One region of the Pseudomonas sp. AC355 genome, then DNA from elsewhere that is predicted to be linked to it. Evidence: predicted binding sites of a transcription regulator. Region 1 holds the regulator's gene; each other region holds the start of a gene.
The links. The regulator sigma-54, encoded in region 1, starts transcription at its own class of promoters, with help from an activator protein. The targets are predictions, from matches to a motif close to ANTGGCATNNANNTTGCTNT.
Positions count from the first base shown of each region.

Region 2: ACZ0AI_RS23470 (CmpA/NrtA family ABC transporter substrate-binding protein) is a predicted target of sigma-54. The motif match lies at 1,317-1,336, and genes of this name have one in related genera.
Region 3: glnK (P-II family nitrogen regulator) is a predicted target of sigma-54. The motif match lies at 1,643-1,662, and genes of this name have one in related genera.

Region 1 is NZ_OZ409843.1:4,680,785-4,684,854, forward strand. Features, by position in the region: gene ptsN (PTS IIA-like nitrogen regulatory protein PtsN) at 1-167, opposite strand, end outside; gene hpf (ribosome hibernation-promoting factor, HPF/YfiA family) at 183-491, opposite strand; gene ACZ0AI_RS21760 (RNA polymerase factor sigma-54) at 575-2,083, opposite strand; gene lptB (LPS export ABC transporter ATP-binding protein) at 2,252-2,977, opposite strand; gene lptA (lipopolysaccharide transport periplasmic protein LptA) at 2,980-3,522, opposite strand; gene lptC (LPS export ABC transporter periplasmic protein LptC) at 3,509-4,070, opposite strand, start outside.
Region 2 is NZ_OZ409843.1:5,043,406-5,047,475, forward strand. Features, by position in the region: gene ACZ0AI_RS23470 (CmpA/NrtA family ABC transporter substrate-binding protein) at 1-1,184, opposite strand, end outside; gene ACZ0AI_RS23475 (nitrate- and nitrite sensing domain-containing protein) at 1,652-2,950, opposite strand; gene cobA (uroporphyrinogen-III C-methyltransferase) at 3,034-3,780, opposite strand; gene ACZ0AI_RS23485 (nitrate reductase) at 3,819-4,070, opposite strand, start outside.
Region 3 is NZ_OZ409843.1:3,254,194-3,258,263, forward strand. Features, by position in the region: gene ACZ0AI_RS15435 (ammonium transporter) at 1-1,071, opposite strand, end outside; gene glnK (P-II family nitrogen regulator) at 1,112-1,450, opposite strand; gene ACZ0AI_RS15445 (accessory factor UbiK family protein) at 1,851-2,123, shown strand; gene ACZ0AI_RS15450 (YifB family Mg chelatase-like AAA ATPase) at 2,210-3,700, shown strand; gene ACZ0AI_RS15455 (BCCT family transporter) at 3,923-4,070, shown strand, end outside.

The DNA of each region.
Region 1 (4,070 bases):
CCGAGTTTTTCCCGGGCGATCAGGCTTTCATAGATGGTCTGGCCGTCGAGATCGGGCAGGTCGCTCGCGATCACGGCAGCTATCTGTTCGAGTACACGCTTTTTACTGCCGCCCGGCACGTTCACGAGGGAACGGCCGGGGGTCAGGATATTTTCAAGTCGGATCATAGGATAAGGACGAGGTCAGCGGGCCATTGCGCCCTGCTGGCGGTCGAGCTGTTTTTCCTTGTGCTTGATGAGTTGGCGGTCAAGTTTGTCGGTCAGTAGATCAATGGCAGCGTACATGTCTTCATGCTCGGCATTTGCCACCACTTCGCCTCCGGCGATATGCAAGGTAGCTTCGACTTTCTGCTTGAGCTTCTCGACCTCCAGGATGACCTGCACATTGGTGATCTTGTCGAAGTGCCGCTCGAGACGTCCGAGCTTTTCCTCGATGTAGCTGCGTAGTGCGTCTGTCACATCCAGCTGGTGCCCACTGATGTTGACTTGCATACCGCTTCTCCTTGTTGCCGTGTGTGAGTGGCAGGCGATAAAACCTGCCGCAGGAACACTGGGGCTTCTCTTACAAGGGCACCTTACATCAGTCGCTTGCGTTCGCTCGAAGGCGCTATACCGAGCGATTCACGGTACTTGGCGACTGTGCGGCGCGCCACTTGAATGCCCTGTGCTTCCAGTAAACCAGCGATCTTGCTATCGCTCAATGGCTTTTTCGCATTTTCCGCGGCGACCAGTTTTTTGATGATCGCGCGGATCGCGGTGGACGAACATTCGCCGCCTTCGGAGGTGCTGACGTGGCTGGAGAAGAAGTATTTCAGCTCGTAAATGCCACGCGGTGTATGCATGTACTTCTGGGTGGTGACGCGGGAAATGGTCGACTCATGCATGCCTACCGCTTCCGCGATGTCATGCAGTACCAGCGGCTTCATGGCTTCGTCGCCGTAGTCGAGGAAGCCGCGCTGATGCTCGACGATCTGCGTCGCGACCTTCATCAGGGTCTCGTTGCGACTCTGCAGGCTTTTGATGAACCAGCGTGCTTCCTGCAACTGATTGCGCATGAAGGTGTTGTCGGCGCTGGAGTCGGCGCGTTTCACGAAGCCTGCGTACTGCGCGTTGACGCGTAGGCGCGGCATGGCTTCCTGGTTGAGCTCCACCAGCCAGCGATCGTTGTGCTTGCGCACGATCACGTCAGGTACCACGTACTCGGGCTCGCTCGATTCGATCTGTGAGCCAGGACGCGGGTTGAGGCTTTGAATCAGCTCGATGACCGGGCGTAGCTCGTCTTCCTTGAGCTTCATGCGGCGCATCAACTGGCTGTAGTCGCGGCTGCCGAGCAGGTCTAGGTAGTCGCTGGTGAGGCGCTGAGCTTCGCTCAGCCAGGGTGTATTGGTCGGTAGCTGACGCAATTGCAGAAGCAGGCACTCGCGCAGGTCGCGGGCGGCGATGCCGGAAGGCTCGAACTGCTGGATGCGGTGTAGCACGGCTTCGACTTCATCGAGCTCGACATCGAGTTCGGGGTCGAAGGCGTCGGTAATTTCTTCGAGAGTTTCTTCGAGGTAGCCCTGAGCGTTGATGCAGTCGATCAGGGTAACGGCGATCAGGCGATCCTTGTCGGACATCGGCGCCAGGTTGAGTTGCCAAAGCATATGGCTCTGCAGGCTCTCGCCAGCGGAGGTGCGAGTGGTGAAGTCCCACTCGTCGTCGTCATTGCTTGGCAGGCTGCTGGCGCTGGTCTGGTAGACGTCTTCCCAGGCTGTGTCGACGGGTAGTTCGCTGGGGATGCGTTCACCCCAGTCGCCTTCTTCCAGATTGTCGACGGTCTGGGTGTTTTCCTGGAAGGTCGGCTCCTGAAATTTCTCTTCCTGAGCAGTCGCAGTGGTGGCACTTTCCGCGCCGTCGGCCATGGGATCCGAATTGTCGAAGTCGTCGCCCTCTTCCTGACGCTCGAGCATCGGGTTCGACTCCAGTGCCTCCTGGATCTCCTGTTGCAGATCGAGAGTCGACAGTTGGAGCAGGCGAATGGCTTGTTGCAGCTGCGGTGTCATCGTCAGCTGCTGGCCCATTTTCAGGACTAGCGATGGTTTCATTGCAGACCTTATCTGGCGTCTGTGCGCGATCCACGACAGGGCGCCAAAGCGCCACTAGGAAGCAAATTATATGCCTGAACACGAGTGGTTTGCCTAGAGCCCGTTACCATTTCATTACGACCATGTCGTGGGGTAACAGGCTCTGGATGCCCATCGGTGGGAAAACCGTTACAGGCGGAATTCGTGGCCCAGGTAGACTTCCTTTACCATCTGGTTGGCCAGGATCGCAGCGGAGTCGCCCTCGGCGATCAGTTGGCCGTCGCTGACGATATAGGCGGTCTCGCAGATATCCAGGGTTTCGCGCACATTGTGATCGGTGATCAGCACCCCAATGCCTTTGGCTTTGAGGTGGTGAATGATTTGCTTGATGTCACCGACCGAAATCGGGTCGACGCCGGCGAAGGGCTCGTCGAGAAGGATGAATTTCGGTGATGTTGCAAGGGCGCGGGCGATTTCTACACGGCGGCGCTCACCACCCGACAGGCTCATGCCCAGGTTGTCGCGAATGTGGGTGATGTGGAATTCCTGCAGTAGGCCCTCCAGTTCCTGCAGCCGCTGCGCGCGGCTCAGATCCTTGCGCGTTTCCAGGATCGCCATGATGTTATCGGACACACTGAGCTTGCGGAAGATCGACGCTTCCTGAGGCAGGTAGCCTATACCGGCGCGGGCGCGGCCGTGCATGGGCTGGTGGCTGACGTCGAGATCGTCGATCAGTACGCGGCCCTGATCGGCCTGAACCAGGCCGACGATCATGTAGAAGCAGGTGGTCTTGCCGGCGCCGTTGGGGCCGAGCAAGCCGACGATCTGCCCGCTGTCGATGCTCAGGCTTACGTCGCGAACGACCTGGCGACCTTTATAGCTTTTGGCCAGGTGCTGGGCTTTCAGAGTTGCCATCGTTATTGGCCCTGCTCAGCGGCGGGTTTTTTCTGCGGCTGGATCACCATGTCGATACGCGGGCGCGGCGTCGACACATTGGTGCCCGTGGCGCGGCCTGCATTGACGATCTGTCGCTGGGTGTCATAGACGATTTTCTCGCCTTCGAAGGTGTTGCCTTCCTGAACCACCTTGGCCTGGTCGATCAGTACGATGCGCTCATTGGCAGCAAAGTACTGGATGGTCAGGCCGTAAGCCTTGACGATCTGCTTGTCGGCCGAGGGCTTCTGCTCGTAATAGGCGGGTTTGCCCACCGAGGTGAACACATCGACCTCACCCTTTGCGTTCTGGGTGATGGTGACGGTGTCGCCAGTGATTTTCAGGGTGCCCTGAGTGATGACGACGTCGCCGCGATACACTGCAACGCCTTGTTTGTCGTCCAGCTCAGCACTGTCGGCCTGCACGCGGATCGGTTGATCACGGTCGCTCGGCAGAGCCCAGGCGCTTGCGCTTCCGAGCGTGGCGCCGAGGCTGAGAAGTAGGGGGAGGGTTTTAACGAACCTCATGCTGGCCTCTTACGTTGGACTGCAGGAGCATCCTGCCGTCATTCAAGTACGCTTTCATTCCTTGTGCCGTGGTCACCCCGTTGGCCGCGTCGATTCTAACGGCTTGCTGGGTCTGCGCATATTCCTTCTGTGGGAATACGGTCAGGCGGCTGGTGGTAAGTATAGTGGCGCGGCCCTTTTCGTCTGTGCGTTCCACCCGCACCTGGTCGATCAATTCGACCTCGTCGCCATCGGGGCCTACCTCGCCGCGTGCGCTGCGTACTTTCCAGGGAAGCTCGGTGCCCCGGAACAGGTTCATGCGCGGTTCGGTCAGTAGGGTGACGTCGGTACTCTGCACATGCTCGAGCAGATCACTGGTCATGTCGCTCTGTACCTTGCCGTCGGGCAGGTACTGCACGCTGCGGGCGTTCACGGCGTAGAAGTCGATCGGGTTGTCCGGGCCGCTCTGCTGTGGCGCGCTGGAGAAACTGTCCGGGTTGATGTTCCAGTACCCGGCTGCCACCAGCAGCAGGGCGCCGAAGGTCAGCAGGACGGGTGTGATGAATTTG
Region 2 (4,070 bases), 360 kb from region 1:
ATGTCCTCGCGGTTGACGGTGTTGATCAGTGCCTGGCTGTCGAAGTCCTTCGGCAGGTAGCCCCAGCGTTTGTTTTCGGTCAGGAACCACAGGTCGTGGCTCTGGAAGGGGTAGGAGGCGAACTCGCTCCAGAAGCGCATCAGGTGCGGGCTGTTTTCCACCACGCGGCCGTTGCCGTAATCGATGTTGCCCTGCAAGCGTGCCAGCAGATCCTTGGCGGGAGCGCCGATCCAGCGGCGTTTGGCGCAGATCTCGGCGACCTGTTCCTTGTTCTCCGCCGCTTCGCAGAACATTTGCGCTTCCATCACCGCCTTGAGCAGCGCACGGGTGGCGTTGGGGTTGGCGTCGACGTAATCGGCGCGCAGCGACAGGGCTTTTTCCGGGTGGTTGGCCCACAGCTCGCCGGTGGTTACCGCGCTGTAGCCAATGCCCTGGTTGATCAACTGAGCGTTCCATGGCTCACCGACGCAGAAGGCGTCCATGCTGCCGACCTTCATGTTGGCGACCATCTGCGGTGGCGGGATGACCACCGTCGGCAGATCCTTGTTGGGTTCGATCCCACCAGCTGCCATCCAGTAGCGCAGCCACAGGTCGTGGGTGCCGCCTGGGAAGGTCATCGCCGCTGCAATCTTCTGGCCTTTTGCCTGCTTGGCGGCAACGGCCTGCTTGAAGGCGCTGGCGTCGGTGCCAAGCTTTAGATCCTGGTATTCCTTGCTGATGGAAATGCCCTGACCGTTGAGGTTCAGGCGCGCGAGGATGTACATCGGCAGCGGGGTATTGTTGGTGGTCACCTTACCGGCGGCCATCAGGTAGGGCATCGGTGTAAGGATATGGGCGCCATCGATGCCGCCACTGCCGGCGCCGAGCACCAGGTTGTCGCGGGTGGTGCCCCACGACGATTGCTTGAGCACCTCTACGCCGGTCATGCCGTGCTTGGCGAACAGACCCAGTTCATCGGCCACGAACAACGGTGCGGCGTCGGTCAGGGCGATGAAGCCGAGCTTGGCCTTGGTGGTTTCCAGGCCGTCGCTCCCCGCAGCCCATACCGCACTGCTCAGGCCCGCAGGTAGCATGCTCATCAATGCGCTGCCGCCGAGCAGACCCATGGATTGTTTGAGGAAGGTACGACGTGGCTGATTGGTACTGTCGTCGATGCTCTGCAGTGTACGTGGCTTGTCGTCCATATCGTTTTCCCCAAAAGGCACGCATAAAAAAACGGCGTCACTCTCATGGCAGCGCGCGGGCTGTATGAGGGTGGACGCCGTTGTCCAGGATTTGGATTGTGGAGGGGCAGAGCCTGCCTCCCTGTTACGGACATAGCAGGTTGCATGCCAGTAGCTGGCACCGGTGGCCTGGCTGGTTGACAGCTGCCCTTGAGTACTTGGTGTATCTGCGTTAACTGCTTGAGCAGGAAAGGTTTTCAGCCTGTGCCGGACGATTTCTTCGAGGCTGCGCCTGATCAGTTCGGAGGCTGGCGCCGCACAGCAGCGGGGCGTCGATCGCTTGCCGTGCGCGGCGTAGGTGCATGGATGCCAGAGTCTTTATTGCAGGCACTTTTCCCGGGCATCGCCTTTCAGTGCTGGGCTACAGGGGCGGAGTGGGTCGTAGCCTGTGGTTGAGCGCAGCGATACCCAGGGCCGGTAAGGCTCATTCAGGCGCGGTCGCTGCGCGGATTTTCCTGGGCCTTGCGGGCGGCGAAGGCGAGCAGGCTCTGGGCGACGTCGACCAGGCGCATGCTGCGCTCCATAGCGGATTGGCGCAGGCGTGCGTAGGCATCTTCTTCACTGAGCCGGTAATCGTTCATCAGCAGCTTCTTGGCCCGCTCGATCACTTTGCGTTCGTTGAGGGTTTCGCGGGTTTCCTTGAGCTCGTCACTGACTCGCTGCAGGCGTTGGTTCTGTTCGTGCAGCAGGTCGAGCACCGAGCGCGTCAGGTGGTTGCCCACCGAATCCTGAGATGCACTGTCCAGGGTGCTGCTGTGCACGCTGAACAGCAGCGCCTGATCGCTACCAACATCCATCTGCCCCAGACGCTTGAGCAGCGTGCGATGGTTGTCCAGGTCAGCATGGGCTTCGGCGATGCTGCGGCGGCAGTGTTCCAGCAGGCGATTGGCGAGGTGGTTTTCCACTTCCTTCATGGCGTCGATGCGTCGGGTATTGAGTTCGAACCACAGCTCACACAGGCTCGGATCGACCGTGGCATTGGCAGACGTGCGCTTGGCGATGCCGCGCAGGCTGATTACCTGGGCGACGGTGTCGCCGCTGTGAATCTGTTGCCACAGGGCCCCCGCCTCTGCATCGGCGAACTCGCTGAACACATCGAAGCAGCGCTCCTGGCCGTCTTCGAGATGCTGCAGGCGCTCCTGCAACTCGGCATCGAAATGCCCGCGCGAGAAGCCCTCGACACCCGCGGCGCGCTCCTGACCGGCCAGCTCCTTGCCCTGCATGAAGTTGAACATGGCCACCAGCAGCCGGGTGATGCCTGGGTCGACTGCGGTATCGGCGGCTTCGAAGACCACGGCCATCAACCCGCCAATCAGCCGCGTGAAGGCTTGGGTGGCCAGGCGTGGCGTCGGCTGCAGCTCGCGGATGCGGCGGCGCAGGCCGGGCAGTTCGTCCAGACCATGCAAGACATAAGCGATGCGGTTGAACAGGCGGGCACGATCCGCGGCATTGGCCTGAGCGGTATCCATGGCCATGAAGCATTCGTGTACCTGACGCTCTACGGCGGCTGACTCGGCACTGTGTGCGTCAAGTTGGTGCAGATAATGGCTCGATTGGTTGCCCAGATAGATGTTGGAGTAGCCCCGTTCCTTCTGCAGCTGGTGCACCAACTGACTGACATTGGTCACCAGTTGGCAGGTGAAGGACAGGCTTTCCAGGCCCTGCAGCTCGCAGCGGCGGGCGGCGAGCATGAATCGCAGGGCGGCAGGCATGGTGGTGTCAGGCATGAGGGCAGTCTTTCAGGCAGTACGGTTGAACTAAAACAGTGCAAATAGCAGTCCAGTTGCATAGACCGGACTGTCGTAAGGGGTCAGGCGCTGCGTACCTCAAGTTCTCGCGCAGCATCCATGGCAGCGCCAACCACATCGCCGATGACCAGAATGGCCGGGCTTTTCAGCTTGAATGCCAGTGCAGCGTCGGCCATTTCCAGCAGCGTGCTGCGGCACTCGCGTTGATCCGGCAGCGAGGCGTTCTCGATCATCGCCACGGCGGTGTGCGCCGCCATACCGGCATCGAGCAGATGCTGGCGGGTATCGGCCAGAGTAGCGATGCCCATGTACACCACCAGCGTCGTGCCGCTGTCGGCCAGTGCCTGCCAGTTGGGCGAGCTGCCATCCTGGGTGTGGGCGGTAACCAGAGTGACGCCGCGAGCGATGCCGCGCAGGGTCAGGGAGATGCCGCAGCGGGTCGCCGCAGCCAGGCCGGCGGTGATGCCGTTGACGATCTCGCAATGCACGCCGCGGGCGGCCAGCCAGTCGGCTTCTTCGCTACCGCGGCCGAAGATGCACGGGTCGCCGCCCTTTAGGCGCGCAACCACCTTGCCTTGGCGGGCATAGCGCAGCATCAGGCGATGGATGAAGGCCTGGGGCGTCGAGCGGCAGCCGCCGCGCTTGCCCACGCGGATCACCCGGGCGTCGGGACAGTGCTGCAACACCTGCGGATTGACCAGGTCATCGATCAGCACCACGTCGGCCAGGCCGAGGGCACGCACCGCCTTGAGAGTGAGCAGTTCCGGGTCGCCTGGGCCGGCGCCGATCAGCCATACGCTTGGGTTCATCGCGGTATTCCTTCTGTCTAGGTTCAGCCCAGTCTTCGCTAGGCTTCGATGGTCTGTAGCGCCAGCAGGCGCTTGATTTCAGGTACGCAGGAGCCGCACTGGGTGCCGCAGCCGAGATTCTGTTTGAGCGCGATGAGGTCGCAGCCGCGCTGGATGCCCTCGCGTACTGCCGTCTCGCTGACATTCATGCAGGTGCACAGGGTCTTGCCGGTCTGCCGGCGGCTCTGGCCGGGCGGACTTTCCACCGGTGCCAGCAGCCAGCGGCGCAGGCCGCGGCCGTTGTCGTCATC
Region 3 (4,070 bases), 1.4 Mb from region 1:
GATGCCGCCCACGCCATGTACGCCGAAGACGTCCAGGGAGTCGTCGTAACCCAGTTTGCGCTTGAGGCTGGTGGCACAGAAGAAGCAGATCACGCCGGAAGCCAGACCGATGATCATCGCGCCCATCGGGCCGACGGTGCCGGCAGCAGGGGTGATGGCGACCAGGCCTGCAACCACACCAGAGGCAATGCCCAGAGCGCTAGGTTTGCCGTGGGCGACCCACTCGGCGAACATCCAGCTCAGTGCAGCGGCGGCGGTGGCGATCTGGGTAACCAGCATGGCCATACCCGCGGTCTGGTCAGCGGCAGCAGCGGAGCCAGCGTTGAAGCCGAACCAGCCGACCCACAGCATCGCAGCACCGATCAGGGTATAGCCCAGGTTGTGCGGCGCCATGGCTACGCTCGGGAAGCCCTTACGCTTGCCCAGCACGATGCACGCCACCAGACCGGCGATACCGGCGTTGATGTGCACAACGGTGCCGCCAGCGAAGTCCAGCACGCCCCAGTCCCACATCAGGGCACCGTCGCCACCCCAGACCATGTGCGCGATTGGCGCATAGACGAGGGTGAACCAAACGGTCATGAACACCAGCATCGCCGAGAACTTCATGCGCTCGGCGAAGGCACCGACGATCAGTGCAGGGGTGATGATGGCGAAGGTCATCTGGAAGGTGACGAATACGCTTTCCGGGAAGGCCGCGGTCAGCGATTCTTTGGTCAGGTTGCCGAGGAACATGTTGCCCAAACCGCCCACGAAGGAGCTGAAGTTGGTCACGCCGGCTTCCATCCCGGTGGTGTCGAACGCCAGGCTGTAGCCGTAGGCGAACCACAGGAGGCTCATCAACGCGGTGATGGCGAAGCACTGCATCATGACCGACAGAACGTTCTTGGAACGCACCATACCTGCATAGAACAGCGCCAAGCCGGGAATGGTCATGAACAGCACCAGGGCAGTGGCGGTCAGCATCCAGGCGGTGTCACCGGAATTCAGCGTCGCTTCCTGCGCCATGGCCATGCCGGGGAAAAACAGGGACGAAAGGGCTCCGAGCCCTGCGACTTTTCGCAGAGTCATGATTTAACTCCTGGGACGATTTTGGGGGTGGGGGCGGAGCTTAGATCGCGTCGGTATCGGTTTCGCCGGTACGGATGCGGATCGCCTGTTCCAGGTTTACAACGAAAATCTTGCCGTCACCGATCTTGCCGGTGTTGGCAGCTTTGGTAATGGCTTCGATGACACGATCCAACTGATCGTCGGCGATGGCCACGTCGATCTTCACCTTGGGCAGGAAATCGACGACATATTCGGCACCGCGGTACAGCTCGGTGTGACCCTTCTGACGGCCGAAGCCTTTCACTTCGGTCACGGTGATGCCTTGCACCCCGATTTCCGACAGCGACTCGCGGACGTCGTCCAGCTTGAACGGCTTGATGATGGCAGTGACTAGTTTCATGAAACTCTCTCCCGTGTAAGGTGGACTTGCCCCAGGAATTTTTACCCCGCTGCAAGTCTAAGCTCAGTGTCTGGCTTTTGTATGCATCGGTTGCCAAGACAGGCTGATCCGATACCACCAACTGCTCCCGGCGAAACATTCCCCGCCCGCACGATACAACCGAACCGCATCGGTGCATGGGTCAGTAGCGACTAAGCAGAAAGCTTGCCAATAACGGCAAAGCGCCTCCTTATCAGGATGTTACGGGCATACAGAGGTTTGCCTGGAAACATCCCGAGCGGATGACGCACCAGAACAGCGCCACACCACCCCTCGACACGCACAGAGTTGGTGCACCCACCTCAGGCAGCCCCCAAAAATGCCGTGCTACACTGCCGACACTCGTTTTCGGAAGGTTCTTATGCTGCCACCCAAAGCTCTGCTCGACGCCCTTAGCAGCCAGGCCACGCGCCTGCTCAGCGGCGATACTCCCTTGCCACGCAGCGAAATCGAGAGCCAGCTCAAGGCTCTATTGCAGAGCACATTCAGCAAGCTGGATCTAGTCAGCCGCGAAGAATTCGATAGCCAAATGGTAGTGCTGGCTCGCACTCGTGCACGCCTTGAAGCTCTGGAAGCCAAGGTCGCGGAAATCGAGTCGCGCAACACGACAGCACAGCAAACATCGGCCGAGTAACGTACGCGGTAAATAAGTAGTACCTGTTGAAGCTTCAGTGCGCTCGCACAGCAGCGCCAGCAGCCCCAAAGATCAAGGAGTGATCGATGTCATTGGCCGTAGTCCACAGCCGCGCCCAAGTCGGCGTAGACGCCCCCGCTGTTACCGTCGAAGCCCATTTGGCCAACGGCCTGCCATCACTTGCGCTGGTCGGTTTGCCGGAAGCGGCCGTCAAGGAAAGTAAGGATCGCGTGCGCAGTGCCATCCTCAACTGCGCACTGGATTTCCCGCCACGCCGTATCACGCTGAACCTGGCCCCGGCTGATTTACCGAAGGACGGAGGCCGTTTCGACCTGGCCATTGCCTTGGGTATTCTGGCGGCCAGCGGACAATTGCCAGCAGACTCCCTGACCCCACTCGAATGCCTTGGCGAACTGGCGTTATCTGGCGCCATCCGCCCAGTACAAGGCGTGCTGCCTGCGGCCCTGGCGGCCCGGGGAGCCGGGCGCACCCTTGTGGTGCCCAAGGAAAACGCCGAAGAGGCCAGCCTTGCATCCGGGCTGACGGTGCTGGCGGCAGGGCATCTTCTGGAGCTGGTCGCGCACCTGAACGGCCAGACGCCATTGGCCGCTTATCAGGCGCAGGGCCTGCTACGCCACACTCAACCTTATCCAGACCTAGCCGAAGTGCAAGGGCAAACCGCTGCCAAGCGTGCCCTTCTGGTGGCCGCTGCCGGGGGCCACAATCTGCTACTGAGCGGGCCACCCGGCACGGGCAAAACGCTACTGGCGAGCCGCCTACCCGGCTTGCTACCACCACTGACAGAGGAAGAGGCCCTACAGGTTGCAGCGATTCGCTCGGTGGCCAGCCACACCCCTTTACAGAGCTGGCCACAACGACCATTTAGACACCCTCATCACAGCGCATCGGGGCCGGCATTGGTGGGTGGCGGCAGTCGTCCTCAACCCGGAGAAATCACCCTCGCCCACCACGGTGTGCTTTTTTTGGATGAACTGCCGGAATTCGACAGACGCGTCCTTGAAGTGCTTAGAGAGCCACTCGAAAGCGGCCAGATCGTGATAGCCCGAGCTCGCGACAAAGTCAGCTTCCCCGCCCGCTTCCAGCTCGTCGCTGCCATGAATCCCTGCCCGTGTGGTTTCCTGGGCGACCCCAGCGGGCGCTGCCGCTGCAGCCCGGAACAGATTCAGCGCTACCGCGGCAAACTGTCTGGCCCACTACTCGACCGTATCGACTTGCATATCACCGTTGCGCGGGAAAGCACTGCGCTCAGCACACCGCCGGACAGTGGTGAAAGCAGCGCAACGGCGGCTGCCTGGGTCGCTACAGCGCGGGATATCCAACTGCAGCGCCAGGGCATGGCCAATGCCTTTCTCGACCTGCCAGGGCTGCGTGAGCACTGCGCACTGAGTGACATCGATCGGCAGTGGTTAGAGCACGCCTGCGAACGCCTGACCTTATCGCTGCGCTCGGCTCATCGTGTGCTCAAGGTCGCACGCACGCTGGCAGATCTGCAGGCGCAAAAGGCGATCAGCCGCCAGCACCTGGCAGAGGCCCTGCAGTACCGCACCAACCTGTGAAACACGCAGAAATAAGCTGAACGAATCCACATGCAAACCTATCGATAGCTGGCACATTCAAGAAACCGTCTATCGCGGTGGTACAATGCCCGGCCTTCCGCCTTTGGCGGCCATCCGATAAACCGAGTCGATTCTCCATCCGCCCGTCAGCCGATCTGGCCTATGCTCGATCAGGTAGGCGCGTACGTCATGGACTGACTCTGAACAAGGAGAGCTAGCTCGATGGAGGCACCACAGTCTTCCCGCTCCACCCTCAACCCGCCGGTCTTTTTCGGCTCTACGTTCCTGATCGCCTGCCTGGTGATCTACAGCACCGTGTTCAAGGACAATGCACAGAGCGTATTCAGCGCTACTCAGGCGTGGATCATCG